DNA from 2 places in the Arthrobacter sp. UYCu512 genome. Region 1 is predicted to be linked to the other one. Evidence: riboswitches for the same ligand, from Rfam matches in the RefSeq annotation. Region 1 holds a riboswitch; the other holds the start of a gene.
What was found. Region 1 has a riboswitch for S-adenosylmethionine ahead of ABIB49_RS14485 (DUF1737 domain-containing protein). Riboswitches for the same ligand answer to the same signal wherever they lie in the genome.
Positions count from the first base shown of each region.

Region 1 (7,149 bases):
TGAGCCCCGCGACCTCTACGACGCCGACGCCGTGTGGCTCATCTCGAGCATCCGGCTGCTGGCGCCCGTCAACCACATCGACAGCAGGGAAATCGGCACCACGGAACAGCGCAAGCAGCTCACCGCGGAGCTCAACGCGCTGTACGCCACCATCGGGTAGGCACAGTGATCGGGGCAGCTTTCAGGCCCCGAGTTGCGCGCGTGGCCGCTGGGCGCCGGCGGTACCGGATCCCGTTCGGACGGGATTGTTCCGGCGGAGTACCCTCTCCCGGACTTCCTGGACCAGTGCGGCGATCACGGCCAGGCTCGTAAACAACGAATAAAACGGCATCAGCGGCAGCGCCCATACATGCCGCAAGTCTTTCCACGCCCGGTTGGCGCCCAGCGCGCACACCGGCAGGACCAAAGACACAAGCAGGCCCAACCAGGCCAGGACCACCCAGTCGACGCCGGCCGGCGGGCGGTAGCCGGCCGCAAGGAGGACGGCCACGCCGAGGAGCAACGGGATCTGAAGCGCAGGAAGGACCACCACGGTAATGGCGTGGAACACCAGCTGCGTTCCGAACGGGCCGTACCGGAGATTGCCGATCAGATCTTTGTGCAAGGCCATGGTCTGCAACAGGCCGAGGTGCCTGCGGACCCGTCGGCGCCAGAGGCCGCCAACGGTCAAGGGAGACTCCGCCAGGACAACAGCCCTCGGGGCGAATACCACCCGGTAGCCTGCCTTGTGAACCCGCCAGGCCAGTTCCAGGTCTTCGCTCACCGTGTCCTGCCGGAACAGTCCCACGTGTTCGAGCACACTGCGCGGGAAGGCGCCGATGGCACCCACGTCGGTGGGTATACAGCCGACTACCGCCAGGGCGCGCCGGACCAGGCCGCCGCCGATGTGGCCGGTGAAGGTTAGCACCCGGCCCTGGACCCCTTTGACCTTCACCGGCCGGCCATCACCACAGACCGCGCCGGTTCGCTCGTCGTCAAATCCGCGGAGCATCATCCCGACGGTGTGCCGGGAAAGAATGACGTCCGCATCGATAAACATCAGGATCTCGCCGGCGGCGTTGCGGATCCCGAAGTTCAAGGCCGCCGCCTTGCCGGCGTTGGCCTGCGCCAGAACCTTAATCCGGGGATCCCTGGCAGCGAGAGCCGCCATAATCGTGGCGGTGCAGTCCGTTGAACCGTCATCCACCAGGATCAGCTCGTACCGGTCGTAGCGGGTGCGCTGAATCGATCGGACGCAGTTCTCAATAGCGGCTGCCTCGTTGAATGCCGGGACAATTATCGACACACGGGGCCACGCATCGAACATCGTGGGGACTTCGCGGCGTCGGCGATGGGCGCTCCGAAGTTCGAACCAGACGGCAAGCGGCACAACGAGCAGTTTCACCAGCCCGAACAACAGGACCGGCAGCCCGAGGAGGACGAGCGGGAACTGGGCCGCCGGGAGCGCTGCGGTGACGTTCATTTCAACCCATGGCATCGGCGAACGGCCCCATGCAGTGCCGGAACGACGCCGGGTTGAAGGAGGGCAGGATAAAGGACGCCAGCACCGCATCGAGCAGCTCAGGCGCGAGTCCGCTGTTCGATCCGAAGCGGGCGTTCACCGCCAGAACCACGGGTGTCCCGTCGGCGCGTCGACGAACGTCCACCTCCACCGGCCCCGTGAGGCCCAGCGCGCGGACCGCAGCCATCGCCACGTTGCCCACGTCGATCGCTTCGCCCGCCTCGGCCCGGCGAGTGGTCACGGCGTTGCCAACGATGCGGTCCGCCGGCCCAACCTTCGCCACAACAACCGCAAACGGCGCGGCACCGTTGTGCGCCGGTGTACCGAAAACCATGGGCCGGTACTCGTTTCCGGGGATGAATTCCTGGACGATGCGGCTGTCCGGCAGTCGCTGCCAGTCCATTTCCGTGCGGCCATCGACGACTGTCACGACCCGGCCGCCTCGGGACGCCCGGGGTGAGACGACGACCGGTCCGCCCAGGGCGGCCATTGCAGCGTCCGCACCGGCGAAGTCGCTGGGCACGCCGAACCGGGGCACGGGAACGCCCGCTGCATGTAGTTGCCAGGCCGTAAAGAGCTTGTCATGGGCCAACGCCACCGGGCCCGGATCGCCGATCATCACACGTACGTCCGCTCCGAACGCCGCCCGGAACGCGGCGAGCTGCGGCAGTTCCTCGCTGACCGTGGGAATGACAAGATTGATGCCTTCCTGGCTAACCAGTCGCCGAAGTGCTGATACCCGTTCCGCGTCCGTCGCGTGCGGGACGGGGAACACCGTGAATCCTGCCCCGTCCGGCAGCTCGAGGATGTCCGTCCCGAGGACAGGAATGTCGCGCGCTTTCAGTTGGGCCGCGATGGCCTGGCCCGCAGGGCCGCAGGCGCCGGTGACCAATACGCGCGGCCTCACCGCTGTGCCGTCCTGGCAGCCCGGACCCGGCCATCGCCGCGGGCGTCCGCACCGGAGGGCCGGTTCGGAATCAACCCTTCCGTTACCTGGCGGCCGGGTGTGCTGATAACAGCGGCCAAGGCCGTGCTCAGGAGAATAATGAGTAGAACATATATCGCGGCCATAGCAGTCCCCTTCCCTTGTTAAAGGCCCGGCAGTCGACGGCGCCGCACCGGCCTAACTGGCTGGATCATCAGAGCCGGCCGCAAAACTGAGCGATCCTCGGATGGCGTTTTAGGGCCTGGTGACTTCCGTGGCGCTGGTCCTTCAGTAAAGTCGCGCCGACTGCCAAAAGTCCCGAGTAGGAACTACCCGAAAGCCTCCCCGGTTCAAATTCGAGGCCCCGGGGGTTTGTACCTGTGTGCAATCCCCCGAGTACGTGGATGGGGACGCTGGCATGACCGCTGGCGAATGGCTTTTGAACAAACCTCCGTTTCCACCCCGCTCCTTAACATGACGGCCGCCGCCGTGCGGTCCGGCGTCACAGGTGTTACGTTCTTTGGGAGTAATGAGAACCGGCGCCAAGCCCTGACTGGCCGGTCGGCAACCCTCCCTTCCGCGGCGGGGTGCCTCAGGTGAGTACTCGGCATATCGACCATTCGAGCTGCAAGCGTGAAAGAAGGAGATTCGTCATGCCTGACGCGTCCACCGCTGCTGTCCCCCGGACAGCAGCGAACAAAGCCCCGGCCCCGTCCCCCGCAGTCGCCGGTGCCGCCGAGCAGAAACTGCTGTACCGTCTGTTCACCGGAGCCGATGACCGCGCCTTCTGCGAGCGTGTATCGGCCGCCCTCACCGAGGGCTACGTTCTGCACGGCGGCCCGGCTGTCACGTTCAACGGCAGCAACGTCGTCGTGGCCCAGGCCCTTGTGCTGCCGGCGGCGATCGCCAACGCCGATGCGGCCGTCGCCAGCGCCGTGGACGATCTCGACTTCGACGGCGGGGGCCACGCATGAGCTACGCCGGGGACCTCAGCCCGCAGGAGGCCTGGTCCAAGCTCGGGGACGGCGCCATCCTGGTGGACGTCCGCACCGAGGGTGAATGGGCCAGCGCCGGAATTCCGGACACCAAAGCGACGGAGAATGATCCGCTCTTCATCCAGTGGAGCCTCGCCGGCGGCATCCCCAATTCGCAGTTTCTGGCGCAACTGAGACAACAGGCCCCCGAAGCCGGCGGCACCGAATTGTTGTTCCTGTGCCGCTCGGGCGCGCGCTCCGTCGCGGCCGCAATCGTCGCCACCGAGGACGGTTTTACCTCCTTTAACATCCTTGAGGGCTTTGAGGGCGAACCCGACGGCGAGGGCCAACGCACTGTCAACGGCTGGAAAAACCGCGGCCTCCCCACCAATCTCGGAAGACACTAAGTGACATTCAACCCTGATGCCGCCGACTGGAGCGCGGACACCCAGGCCGTCCGCGGCGGACTCGACCGCACCGGATTTCAGGAGACGTCAGAACCGGTCTTCCTGAACTCCGGCTTCGTCTACGAATCGGCGGCCGCCGCGGAACGCGCCTTCGCCGGCCACGACGAGCGTTTCGTCTACTCCCGCTACGGCAATCCCTCTGTGGCGACGTTCCAGGAGCGGCTCCGGCTGCTCGAAGGCACCGAGGCCTGCTTTGCCACGGCGTCGGGCATGTCCGCTGTCTTTACTGCCCTGGGTGCCCTGTTGGCCGCCGGCGACAGGGTGGTGGCGGCCCGATCGCTGTTCGGCTCATGCTTTGTGATCCTGAACGAGATCCTGCCCCGCTGGGGCGTCGAAACGGTCTTCGTTGACGGCCCGGACCTGGTGCAGTGGCGCGAGGCGCTCGCCAAACCCACCACTGCTGTCTTCTTCGAGTCGCCCTCGAACCCAATGCAGGAAATCGTGGATATCGCGGCAGTGAGCGAAATGGCGCACGCGGCCGGGGCGACGGTCGTCGTCGATAATGTCTTTGCCACTCCCCTGCTGCAGCGCTGCGGGGAGCTCGGCGCGGACGTGATCGTCTACTCCGGCACCAAGCACATCGACGGCCAGGGTCGCGTCCTTGGCGGCGCGATCCTGGGCACCAGGGATTTCATCGAGGGCCCGGTCAAGCAGCTGATGCGCCATACCGGCCCGGCACTCTCGGCCTTCAACGCATGGGTGCTGACCAAGGGCCTGGAGACGATGGCCCTGCGGGTGAACCACTCCTGTGCCTCCGCGCTGCGGCTGGCCGAGTGGCTTGAGGAGCAACCCGCGGTCAGCTGGGTCAAGTACCCGCTGCTGCAGTCCCACCCGCAGCATCAGCTGGCCGCCCGGCAGATGAAAGCCGGCGGCACCGTGCTGACCTTCGAGCTCGCCGCGTCCGCCGGGCATTCGGCGAAGGAGGCTGCGTTCGCGCTGCTGGACGGGTTGCGGATCATCGATATCTCCAACAACCTCGGCGATTCGAAGTCGCTGATCACCCATCCCGCCACCACGACGCACCGCGCTATGGGGCCGGAGGGCCGTGCGTCGATCGGGCTCAGTGACGGCGTGGTGCGCCTCTCGGTGGGACTCGAGGATATTGCGGACCTGATCCGCGACCTCGGGCAGGCGCTCAAATCTTGCTAGCGCCGTTTGCGGTGCTTGAGTTGGCAGATAGCGGCGATGCCTTGGCGGAGAACTGCCGTGAACTGCACACTCAGCGCCGCCGGACCGGGCCCAGCGTTGTGCTCCCGTCGGCGGGTTCCCCGGTGTCCGGTCCCGGCACGGTCGCCGCGACGGCGCGTTCAACGACGGCGGACAGGCCGCCGGCGTCGAACGGTTCCCTTTGCAGCTGCGACCCGGTGCCCTCGGCGAGCATCCGGCTAACACCATGGCGCACCAAGTCCAGCTCGCCCTGATCCACCAGCACGGGCGCTACGAAGTCCACCAGGGCATGGACCACTTCGGCAGCCGGGGCTGGGACGAAGGTCCCGAAGTCCAGCAGCTGCCCGCGCAGTCCGCAGTTGCTGGCCTGCCAGGCGGCCATCCGCAGCAGCAGCGTCGGCACCGGGGCGGGATCAACTCCGTCGTGCCATTCCCGGGACGCGGACTCCACAAGCGCACGCACCAGCACGGCGATCAGCGCGGCGTCCTCGGCCCGCAGGCAAACGTCTGCGACCCGGACCTCCAATGTGGGATAGTGCCGGCACAGCCTCGAGTCGAAGTAGACCATTCCTTCATCCATCAGGACGCCGCTTTCCACCAGACGGTTTACGACGCGGCGGTAGACCGGAAGGCTGCCGAAGATCATGGTGGGGCCCGATCCCGGCCAGCGGTTCCAAGCCTGGGTGCGGTAGCTTTCGAATCCTGTCTCAGCACCGTTCCAGTAGGGCGAATTTGCGCTCAGGGCAATCAGCACAGCAAGTTTGTCGCGGATCCGGTCCATCACTGCCACACCCTCTTCCGGAGACTCCACAAGGGTGTGGACGTGCAGGCCGCAGGTGAGCTGGTTCCGGACGGTGCGCCCAAAACGCTGCTGCATGGTCAGGTACCGCTGCTTCGGCGTCAGGTGGGTTGCCGAGCCGAGCGGCGACGTGCCGAGGGCGGCGATCCGGCCGCCATGCACCCTGGCGGCGCGGTCCGCGAGGGCACGGCCCTGCCTGAGCTGCCGGAGCAACTCGGCGTACTCCAGGCACGGCCGGGTCCGGGATTCAAGCTGTTCCAGCTTGAGCTCATAGCTGAAGTTCGGTTCCTCATAGACCGGCGGCTGCGCGGAACCGGCCCGGCCGGAGGCCCGCTTCGGGGGTTCCAGCCGGGGCAAAATGGCGTCGGCGAGGGGAAGCGGCATCCCGGTTTCGGGGTCCACGATGAGCAGTTCCTCCTCCACACCGAAGGTGCGCATGATTCCATTGTGCGCCAGGTCTCCGTGAAGCGCGCCGCCTCGCTACGGGGTCGCTCAGTCCTGGAAGTACTCGATTTTTGCGCCGAGGGTGTTGAGCCGCTCGGCCAAGTCCTCGTAGCCTCGTTCGATCACATAGATATTGCGCAGTTCCGATACGCCGCGGGCGGCGAGCATCGCCAACAGCAGGCAGGCAGCGGGTCGGAGGGCCGGCGGGCAGCCCACCTCTGCCGCACGCCATTTGGTGGGGCCGTTGACGTAGATCCGGTGCGGGTCCAGCAGCTGCACCTGCGCGCCGAGTTTGTTCAGCTCCGTCAGGTAGATCGCCCGGTTGTCATAAACCCAGTCGTGGATCATCGTCTGGCCCTGGGCATTCGCGGCGATGACCGCGAAGAAGGGCAGGTTGTCGATGTTCAGCCCGGGGAACGGCATGGGGTGGATCTTGTCCTCGGGTGCCCGCAGTACCGAGGGCCGGGTGGTGACATCCACCAGCCGGGTGCGCGCGTTGCGGGCCAGATACTCCCCGGACACTTCCAGCTGCTGACCCATCTGTTCCAGCGTCGCGAGCTCGATTTCCATAAATTCGATCGGGACGCGCCGGACGGTCACTTCCGAGTTTGTGACGATGCCGGCGGTGATCAGGCTCATCGCCTCGATCGGATCTTCGGACGGGAAATATTCAACATCGACGTCGACGGAGGGGCGGCCGGTGATCTTCAGCGTGGTGGTTCCTACGCCGTCGATCCGGACCCCGAGCATCTCCAGGTAGAAGCAAAGGTCCTGCACCATGTAGTTGGGGCTGGCGTTGCGGATGACTGTGGTCCCGCCGCGGTGGGCGGCTGCCATGATGGCGTTTTCGGTAACGGTGTCGCCGCGTTCGC
Region 1 is NZ_JBEPPA010000013.1:43,115-50,263, reverse strand. It holds gene ABIB49_RS14500 (aminodeoxychorismate lyase) at 1-160, shown strand, start outside; gene ABIB49_RS14495 (glycosyltransferase family 2 protein) at 182-1,462, opposite strand; gene ABIB49_RS14490 (ATP-grasp domain-containing protein) at 1,464-2,408, opposite strand; SAM riboswitch class IV at 2,952-3,066, shown strand; gene ABIB49_RS14485 (DUF1737 domain-containing protein) at 3,080-3,400, shown strand; gene ABIB49_RS14480 (rhodanese-like domain-containing protein) at 3,397-3,807, shown strand; gene ABIB49_RS14475 (O-succinylhomoserine sulfhydrylase) at 3,808-5,016, shown strand; gene ABIB49_RS14470 (glutamate--cysteine ligase 2) at 5,087-6,271, opposite strand; gene ABIB49_RS14465 (UDP-N-acetylglucosamine 1-carboxyvinyltransferase) at 6,326-7,149, opposite strand, start outside.

Region 2 (7,149 bases), on a different contig from region 1:
GCGCGCGGCCGCCGGCGGCGTGGACATCATTACCGGCGCAAAGGTCCACTCGGCCCAGCGGCTCGGGTCCGGCTGGGAACTCGGAGCCGGGCAGGAAGGCTTCGCCGCCGCCGTTGTGGTCAATGCCGCGGGCGCGTGGGCGGACGAACTGGCAGTACTCAGCGGGGTCGAGAAAGTCCAGCTGCAGCCGTACCGGCGCACCGCGGCTATCGTCGACGTCGAGCATCCCCTTCCGGAGTCCAGCCCCATGGTGTGCGCGGCCGACAATTCCTTCTACTTCCGCCGGGACGGCGGGCAGGTGCTGATCTCGCCGTCGGAATCGGTGCCCAGCGGCCCCGAGGACGCGCAGCCGCACCCGGGGGACATCGAGGCGCTGAGCGCCCGGCTTAATACCCTGACCACCCTCGGCATCCGCGGTGTCCGCCGGGCCTGGACCGGATTGCGGACGGAGGCGGCCGACGGTGTGCCCGTGGTGGGATTCGACGCCGAAGCCCGGGGCTTTTTCTGGCTGGCCGGGCAGGGCGGCTATGGCTTCCAGACCTCCTCCGGCATCGCCGAGCTGGCCGCGGAACTTATCCTCGCAGGCCAGGGCGCCGGATCCACTGCCGCCGGTCCGGCATCCCGGACAGCGGCGCCGCTGGCGGCGACGCGCTGGTCCATCCGGCACTGAAGAATGGTCTTATGAGCACCCTGATCACAAACATTGCAGAGCTGATGACCCAGGACCGGGACTACCGGGTCCTGAAGGACGCCGCGCTGGTGATCGACGGCGAACGGATCGCCTGGCTGGGCCGGGCGTCCGACGCGCCGGCCGCCGACGGCACCGTCGACGCCGGCGGCCGTGCCCTGCTGCCGGGCTGGGTCGATTCGCACACCCACCTCATCTTTGCGGGTGACCGGACCGCCGAATTCGAGGCCCGGATGGCGGGGGAGAGCTACAGTGCGGGCGGGATCGCCGTAACCACCGGGGCCACCCGCGCCACCGGCGACTTCGACCTCACCCGACTGGCGATGGGCCGGGTAGCCGAAGCTGTTTCGCAGGGCACCACCTATCTTGAAACCAAAACCGGCTACGGCCTGGACGTTGACAACGAGGCCCGGAGCGCGCGGATCGCTTCCACAGTCGTCGACGAGGTCACCTACCTCGGCGCGCACCTTGTCCCCGCGGGGATGGACGCCGAGGAATACACGGAGCTCGTGTGCGGCCCGATGCTCTCCGCCGTCCGGCCGTTTGTGCGCTGGGCCGACGTCTTCTGCGAACGGGGAGCGTTCACCGAGGACCAGTCCCGGCGCGTGCTCCAGGCCTGCCGGGACGCCGGGCTGGGCCTGCGTGTGCACGGCAACCAGCTCGGCGAGGGCCCCGGCGTCAGGCTCGCCGTGGAGTTCGGCGCGGCCAGCGTGGACCACGTCAACTACCTGTCCGCCGCCGACGTCGACGCCCTCGCGGGCAGCTGGTCCGGCTGGGACGGCGGGGACGGCGGCAACGGCGGGAAGCGCCCCGGCACTGGCGCCGGACGCGGGACGGTGGCGACCTGCCTGCCGGCCTGCGACCTGTCCACCCGGCAGCCGTTGGCACCGGGCCGGGAACTGCTTGACGCCGGCGTCCAAATCGCCCTGGCCTCGAACTGCAACCCGGGCACCTCCTATACCAGCTCGATGGCGTTTTGCGTCACCACGGCGGTGCTGCAGATGCGGCTCAGCGTCCATGAGGCCGTGCGCGCCGCCACGTACGGCGGTGCGCTGGCCCTTGGCCGGGAGTCCGGTAACGACGCCGACGGAGAACGCGCCGTCGGTTCGATCGCCGTCGGGCACCGCGCGGACCTCCATCTGCTGAACGCGCCGTCCGCCACCCATCTGGCTTACCGGCCCGGCATCCCGTTGACCCACGCGGTCTGGCGGGCCGGGGTCCGGGCGCACTGACGCCTGCCGCTGCGGCCGCTAGAACACCATCCGCGGAGCGTTCAGCACGGTCTCATCAACACGCCGGGCCTCCCACTGGCTGAACGGTTTGTCGAGTTCATACTTTTTCTCTGCGGTGCGGTACAGGGTACGGACCTCGGCGTTGTCCGGGTTGTTGAGTGATTCGAAGTACTCCACGGACCAGTGGAACCAGCGCATGCAGAACAGCCGCATGGTCAGCCCGTGGGTCACAAACAGCGCATTGGGGGCGTAGCTGGGTTTGGACCAGTGCCGGTACAGCGTTTCCATAAATGAGGAGATCCGGTCATAGACATCGGAGCCGGATTCGCCTTCGCGGAAGCGGTAGAAGAAGTGGCCGTAGGCGTTGCGGAGTTCCTTCTGGTCTTCGATCTCACCGGCGATCTGGAAGTTGGCCCAGTCCTGCTCACGCAGGCGCGGCTCCTCGATCACGCGTTCAACCAGCGCGCCGAGGTTCATCGCCTCCAGGGTCTGATAGGCGCGCAGGTACGGGGAGACGTAGACGCAGGCCGGCTGCCCGTCCAGCAGCCGCCGTACCCGTTCGCCGGCTGCCCGTGCCTGGTCGATGCCAAGCCCGGTCAGCGGGATCCGGTAGTCGGGCACCCGGTTGTAGATCGAGGTGTCGGCATTGGCGGCGGACTGGCCGTGCCGGATCATGATGATTTTCCCGGGCGCACTCATAAACCCCAAGCATAGGCGTGACGACCGGGAAAAACCGGGCAAGATAGGACCATGCTGGTTCCCTCCCGCCGTCGCCTGCGGCTAGAAGTCTGGATCGTCCTGGGCCTGTCCCTGGGCCAATCCGCCGTGTACTCGGTCGTTCAGCTGCTGGACAAGCTGACCCGGGGGCCGCTGGCGGAGGGGACTTCCACCCTGAACCGCTCCCAAAGCAGCCGCGAATACTTTGACCTGAGCTACCAGCTGCTGGACATTGTCTTCGCGCTGGTACCGGTGGTCCTGGTGTTCTATTTCCTCACCGAACACCGGGTGTCCGGTGCGGCCGGCAGCGGGGCCACGGCGTTCGGGAAACTGGGATTCACGTTTGCCCGCCCGGGCAGGGACCTGATCCAGGGCCTCGGGCTGGCGGCCCTGATCGGTGTACCTTCCCTGGGCCTGTACGCTGCGGGCCGGGCGCTGGGGATCACCACGGCGATTATCCCCAGTGCCCTTGATTCCTACTGGTGGACGGTGCCGGTGCTCATCCTCTCCGCGGTCCGGCACGGGATCGTGGAGGAAGTGATTGTGGTGGGCTACCTGCTGGACCGGCTCGGCAAGTTCGGCTGGAGCCTGCCGCTGGCCATCTTCGCCAGTTCCATGCTGCGCGGAAGCTACCACTTGTACCAGGGCTTCGGCCCGTTCATCGGCAACGCGATCATGGGCGTCGTTTTTGCACTGGTGTACACCCGAACGCGGCGCGTGATGCCGCTGGTGATCGCCCACGCGCTGCTGGACACCGTGGCCTTCGTCGGCTTCAGCCTCTTTGGCAAGGCCATCGGCCTGGGCTGAGCCGCCGGAGGGGTTCTGCGCGGAGGGGATCTGCGGGGCACGGCTGCGGCGGCCCATACGTGCTTTAAGAAATTCGGCCACCATCGGTGGGTGACGTCGTTGACACCCGCTGATGGCGGCCGAAGTGCGGGGCGGTGAAGCCTCAGATCGTGACGGCTCCGGAGGCCGTCTCAAACGTGACGGAGAGGATGCCGGGTGTCCCGCGCGGAGCAATCCAGTGCACGGCCACGTCTTCGAGCGGCTTCTCCACCGGGACGCCGAGCCATTCGGTGACGCGCTCGGCCGAACCGGCAATCGTGAGGGCGGACATTTTGACGTTGCCCTCGTAGGCCTTCGACGGGTGGAGTTCCGGATCGCCTTCCCATTTGAGCATGTACGGGACCTGGGGATCGGCGATGAGCCCAAGGATGCCAATCTGCTTCCAGACCAGCTCCCGGCCGTCCGGGAACTTGCGGTTGCCGTTGACGGCGGCGCGGCCGAGCCGGACTTCGAACGGGGCGAGGTCGTCGACCTCCACACACCAGCCCATCCAGCCGCCGCCGGCTTCGGAGCGGGCGCGGACGGCCTGGCCGAAGGGGGCCTTGTCGGAGGCCGGGTGGTTCAGGACCTCCACCACCTCGAGGTACTTGTGTCCCGCTAGCGGGATGATCATGTTGCGGGTCCCGAATCGGGGGTGTACTCCGCCCTTCACGGCTTCCACGCCGAGGGCAGACGCAATTCGTTCGGTGGTGGCAGCGAGGCCATCTTGTTCACAGGCGTAAGAGACGTGATCCATGCGCATGCCATCATCTTGGCACTTTGTGATGCGCCTCTCAGCTTAGGGTACCCTTACTGGCAGTTGGGGTCGGATCCGGACTGTTCCGGCCACACTCTCGGCAGCACACTTGGCAGCACACGTGGCCGCATTGGCATGGCATCAGCAGCGCCGCGGCCGGGCCAGCTTCATCTTTGTCATAAAGCTATCCACCGCCTGCAACCGGTTCCTAGACTGGGGTGAGGTCATGAGTGCCAGCGCACAGCCCCGGCTTGCTGGCCGGCAACCCTCGTATCGCGGTGGGGTGCCCCGGGTGAGGACCTGGCCGTCCGGCGCCCGCCGGGAGGCAAGCGCGGCGCCAGCACGGGCCCGGGCCACGGTGCCCAGGCTCAGGCTGTGCCCGCTCCCCTAAGGAGTGTCCCGATGTCAAGTGCCTGGTCCTTCGAAACCCGTCAGATCCATGCCGGCCAGGAGCCCGACAGCGCCACCGGCGCCCGCTCGCTGCCGATTTACCAGACGACGTCGTTTGTGTTCCCCAGCGCCGAGAGTGCCGCGAACCGCTTTGCCCTGGCGGAGCTGGCCCCCATTTACACCAGGATCGGCAACCCCACCCAGGATGCCGTGGAGCAGCGGGTTGCCAGCCTGGAAGGCGGACTCGCGGCTCTGCTGCTGAGCTCCGGACAGGCGGCGGAGACCCTGGCCATCCTGAATGTCGCCGAAGCCGGAGACCACGTGGTGGCAAGTCCCAGCCTTTACGGCGGTACTTACAACCTGCTGGCGCACACACTGAAGAAGTTTGGCATTTCCGTGACCTTCGTGGCGGACCCGGACAACCTGGCACAGTGGTGTGACGCCGTGCAGCCCAATACCAAGCTCTTTTTTGGCGAAGTGGTCTCCAACCCGCGCCAGGACGTGCTGGATCTTGAGGGCATCTCCCAGGTGGCCCACGCGGCCGGTGTCCCGCTGATCGTAGACAACACCCTCTCCACGCCGTACCTTATCCGGCCGATCGAGTGGGGTGCGGACATTGTGGTGCATTCGGCCACCAAGTACCTCGGCGGCCATGGAACGGCGATCGCGGGCGTGATAGTGGACTCGGGCAATTTCGACTTCGGCAAGGACCCGGAACGGTTCCCCGGCTTCAACACCCCGGATCCCAGCTATAACGGGCTGGTCTACGCCCGGGACCTCGGCGTGGACGGTGCCCTCGGCGCGAACCTCTCCTATATCCTCAAGGCGCGCGTGCAGTTGTTGCGCGACCTGGGCTCTGCGGTGTCCCCGTTCAACGCCTTCCTTATCGCCCAAGGCATCGAGACCCTTAGCCTGCGGATGGAGCGGCACGTTGCCAACGCCGGCCGGGTCGCCGAATGGCTGGAGGCCAGGGACGACGTCGAATCCGTCGCCTATGCCGGCCTGCCGTCCAGCCCTTGGTTCGAGCGCGGCCGCAAGTACGGACCGAAGGGGACCGGCGCCGTTGTCTCCTTTAACATCGCCGGCGGAGCCGAGGCCGGCAAGAGCTTTGTGGACGCCCTTGAATTGCACTCGCACGTCGCTAATATCGGCGATGTGCGCTCGCTGGTCATTCACCCGGCGTCGACGACACACAGCCAACTCTCGCCGGAGCAGCAGGTCGTTGCCGGGGTGAACCCCGGCCTGGTGCGGCTCTCCGTCGGCCTGGAGCACATCGACGACATCCTCGCCGACCTGGATGCCGGTTTCCGCGCCGCCAAGACCGTCTGACCAACCGTTCCCCGGGGGGAAGTCACACGGGCGTCACATTCTTCGCCACCGGGCGGCCGCATTTCGTACACTCAGGGGAGGTCATGAGTGCCAGCGACAGCCCCGGCTTGCTGGCCGGCAACCCTCCATTTGCGGCGGGGTGCCCCGGGTGAAGACCTGGCCTGCCGGTGAGCTGCCGGCGGGCAAGCGCGAAGTTAGGTCCTCACATGACGATTGCCGCCACCCGCCAGGGTGAATCCGCAAGCAAGACCTCCCATTCCCATGCCCCGGACCCCGGCGGCAGCGTCGCCGCGGACGGCGCGGCTGTGCCGGACGGAACCGTCCGGTACCTCCGGATCGGTGACCTGGTTCTCGAATCCGGCGCCCGGCTGCCGGACGCCACCCTCGGCTACGAAACATGGGGGACCCTCAACGCCGAACGCTCCAATGCCGTGCTGATCGAGCACGCGTTGACGGGGGACACCCACGTCACGCGCGGCGCCAGTGCGGAGCCGGGCTGGTGGGAGCAGCTCGCGGGCCCGGGCGCCCCGGTGGACACGGGGAAGTACTTTGTCGTTTCGATCAATATCCTGGGCGGCTGCTACGGCTCCACCGGACCCTCGTCGACGGCACCCGACGGGAAGCCCTGGGGCTCACGGTTCCCGCTGGTCACGCTGCGCGATACCACCGACGCCGAGGCCCGGCTCGCGGACGCGCTGGGAATCCGGAGCTGGTACGCCGTGCTCGGCGGTTCCCTGGGCGGGGCGCGTGCCCTCGAATGGGCCGTCAGCTACCCGGACCGGGTCCGGCGCTGCGGGGTTATTTCAATCGGAGCCAGCAGCACCGCCGAGCAGATTGCCTTCGCCCAGGCGCAAACACTCGCCATCCGGCAGGACCCCAACTTCAACGGCGGGGATTACTACGGCGGTCCCGGGCCGGAGGCGGGACTGGCCCTGGCCCGGCGGATAGCGCATATCACCTACCGTTCGGCCGCAGAGCTGGATGGACGGTTCGGCCGGAACGCCCAGGACTCCGAGGCTCCGCTGCGTGCCGGGTCACTCGCCGGGCGCGGGCGTTACCAGGTGGAGAGCTACCTGGACCACCAGGGCAACAAGCTGGTCCGCCGCTTCGATGCGAACAGCTACATCGCCATCACCGAGGCGCTGATGAGCCATGACGTCTGCCGGGGCCGCGGCGCGCTGACGGAGGCGCTGGCCCCTGCGACGGCGGCT
Region 2 is NZ_JBEPPA010000003.1:152,576-159,724, reverse strand. It holds gene ABIB49_RS04750 (NAD(P)/FAD-dependent oxidoreductase) at 1-670, shown strand, start outside; gene ABIB49_RS04745 (amidohydrolase family protein) at 682-1,920, shown strand; gene ABIB49_RS04740 (histidine phosphatase family protein) at 1,939-2,619, opposite strand; gene ABIB49_RS04735 (CPBP family intramembrane glutamic endopeptidase) at 2,671-3,444, shown strand; gene ABIB49_RS04730 (VOC family protein) at 3,587-4,225, opposite strand; SAM riboswitch class IV at 4,442-4,557, shown strand; gene ABIB49_RS04725 (bifunctional o-acetylhomoserine/o-acetylserine sulfhydrylase) at 4,622-5,938, shown strand; SAM riboswitch class IV at 6,018-6,133, shown strand; gene metX (homoserine O-acetyltransferase MetX) at 6,145-7,149, shown strand, end outside.
Region 2: linked by a shared signal. The riboswitch ahead of ABIB49_RS04725 (bifunctional o-acetylhomoserine/o-acetylserine sulfhydrylase) and the one ahead of ABIB49_RS14485 (DUF1737 domain-containing protein) in region 1 are both predicted to bind S-adenosylmethionine.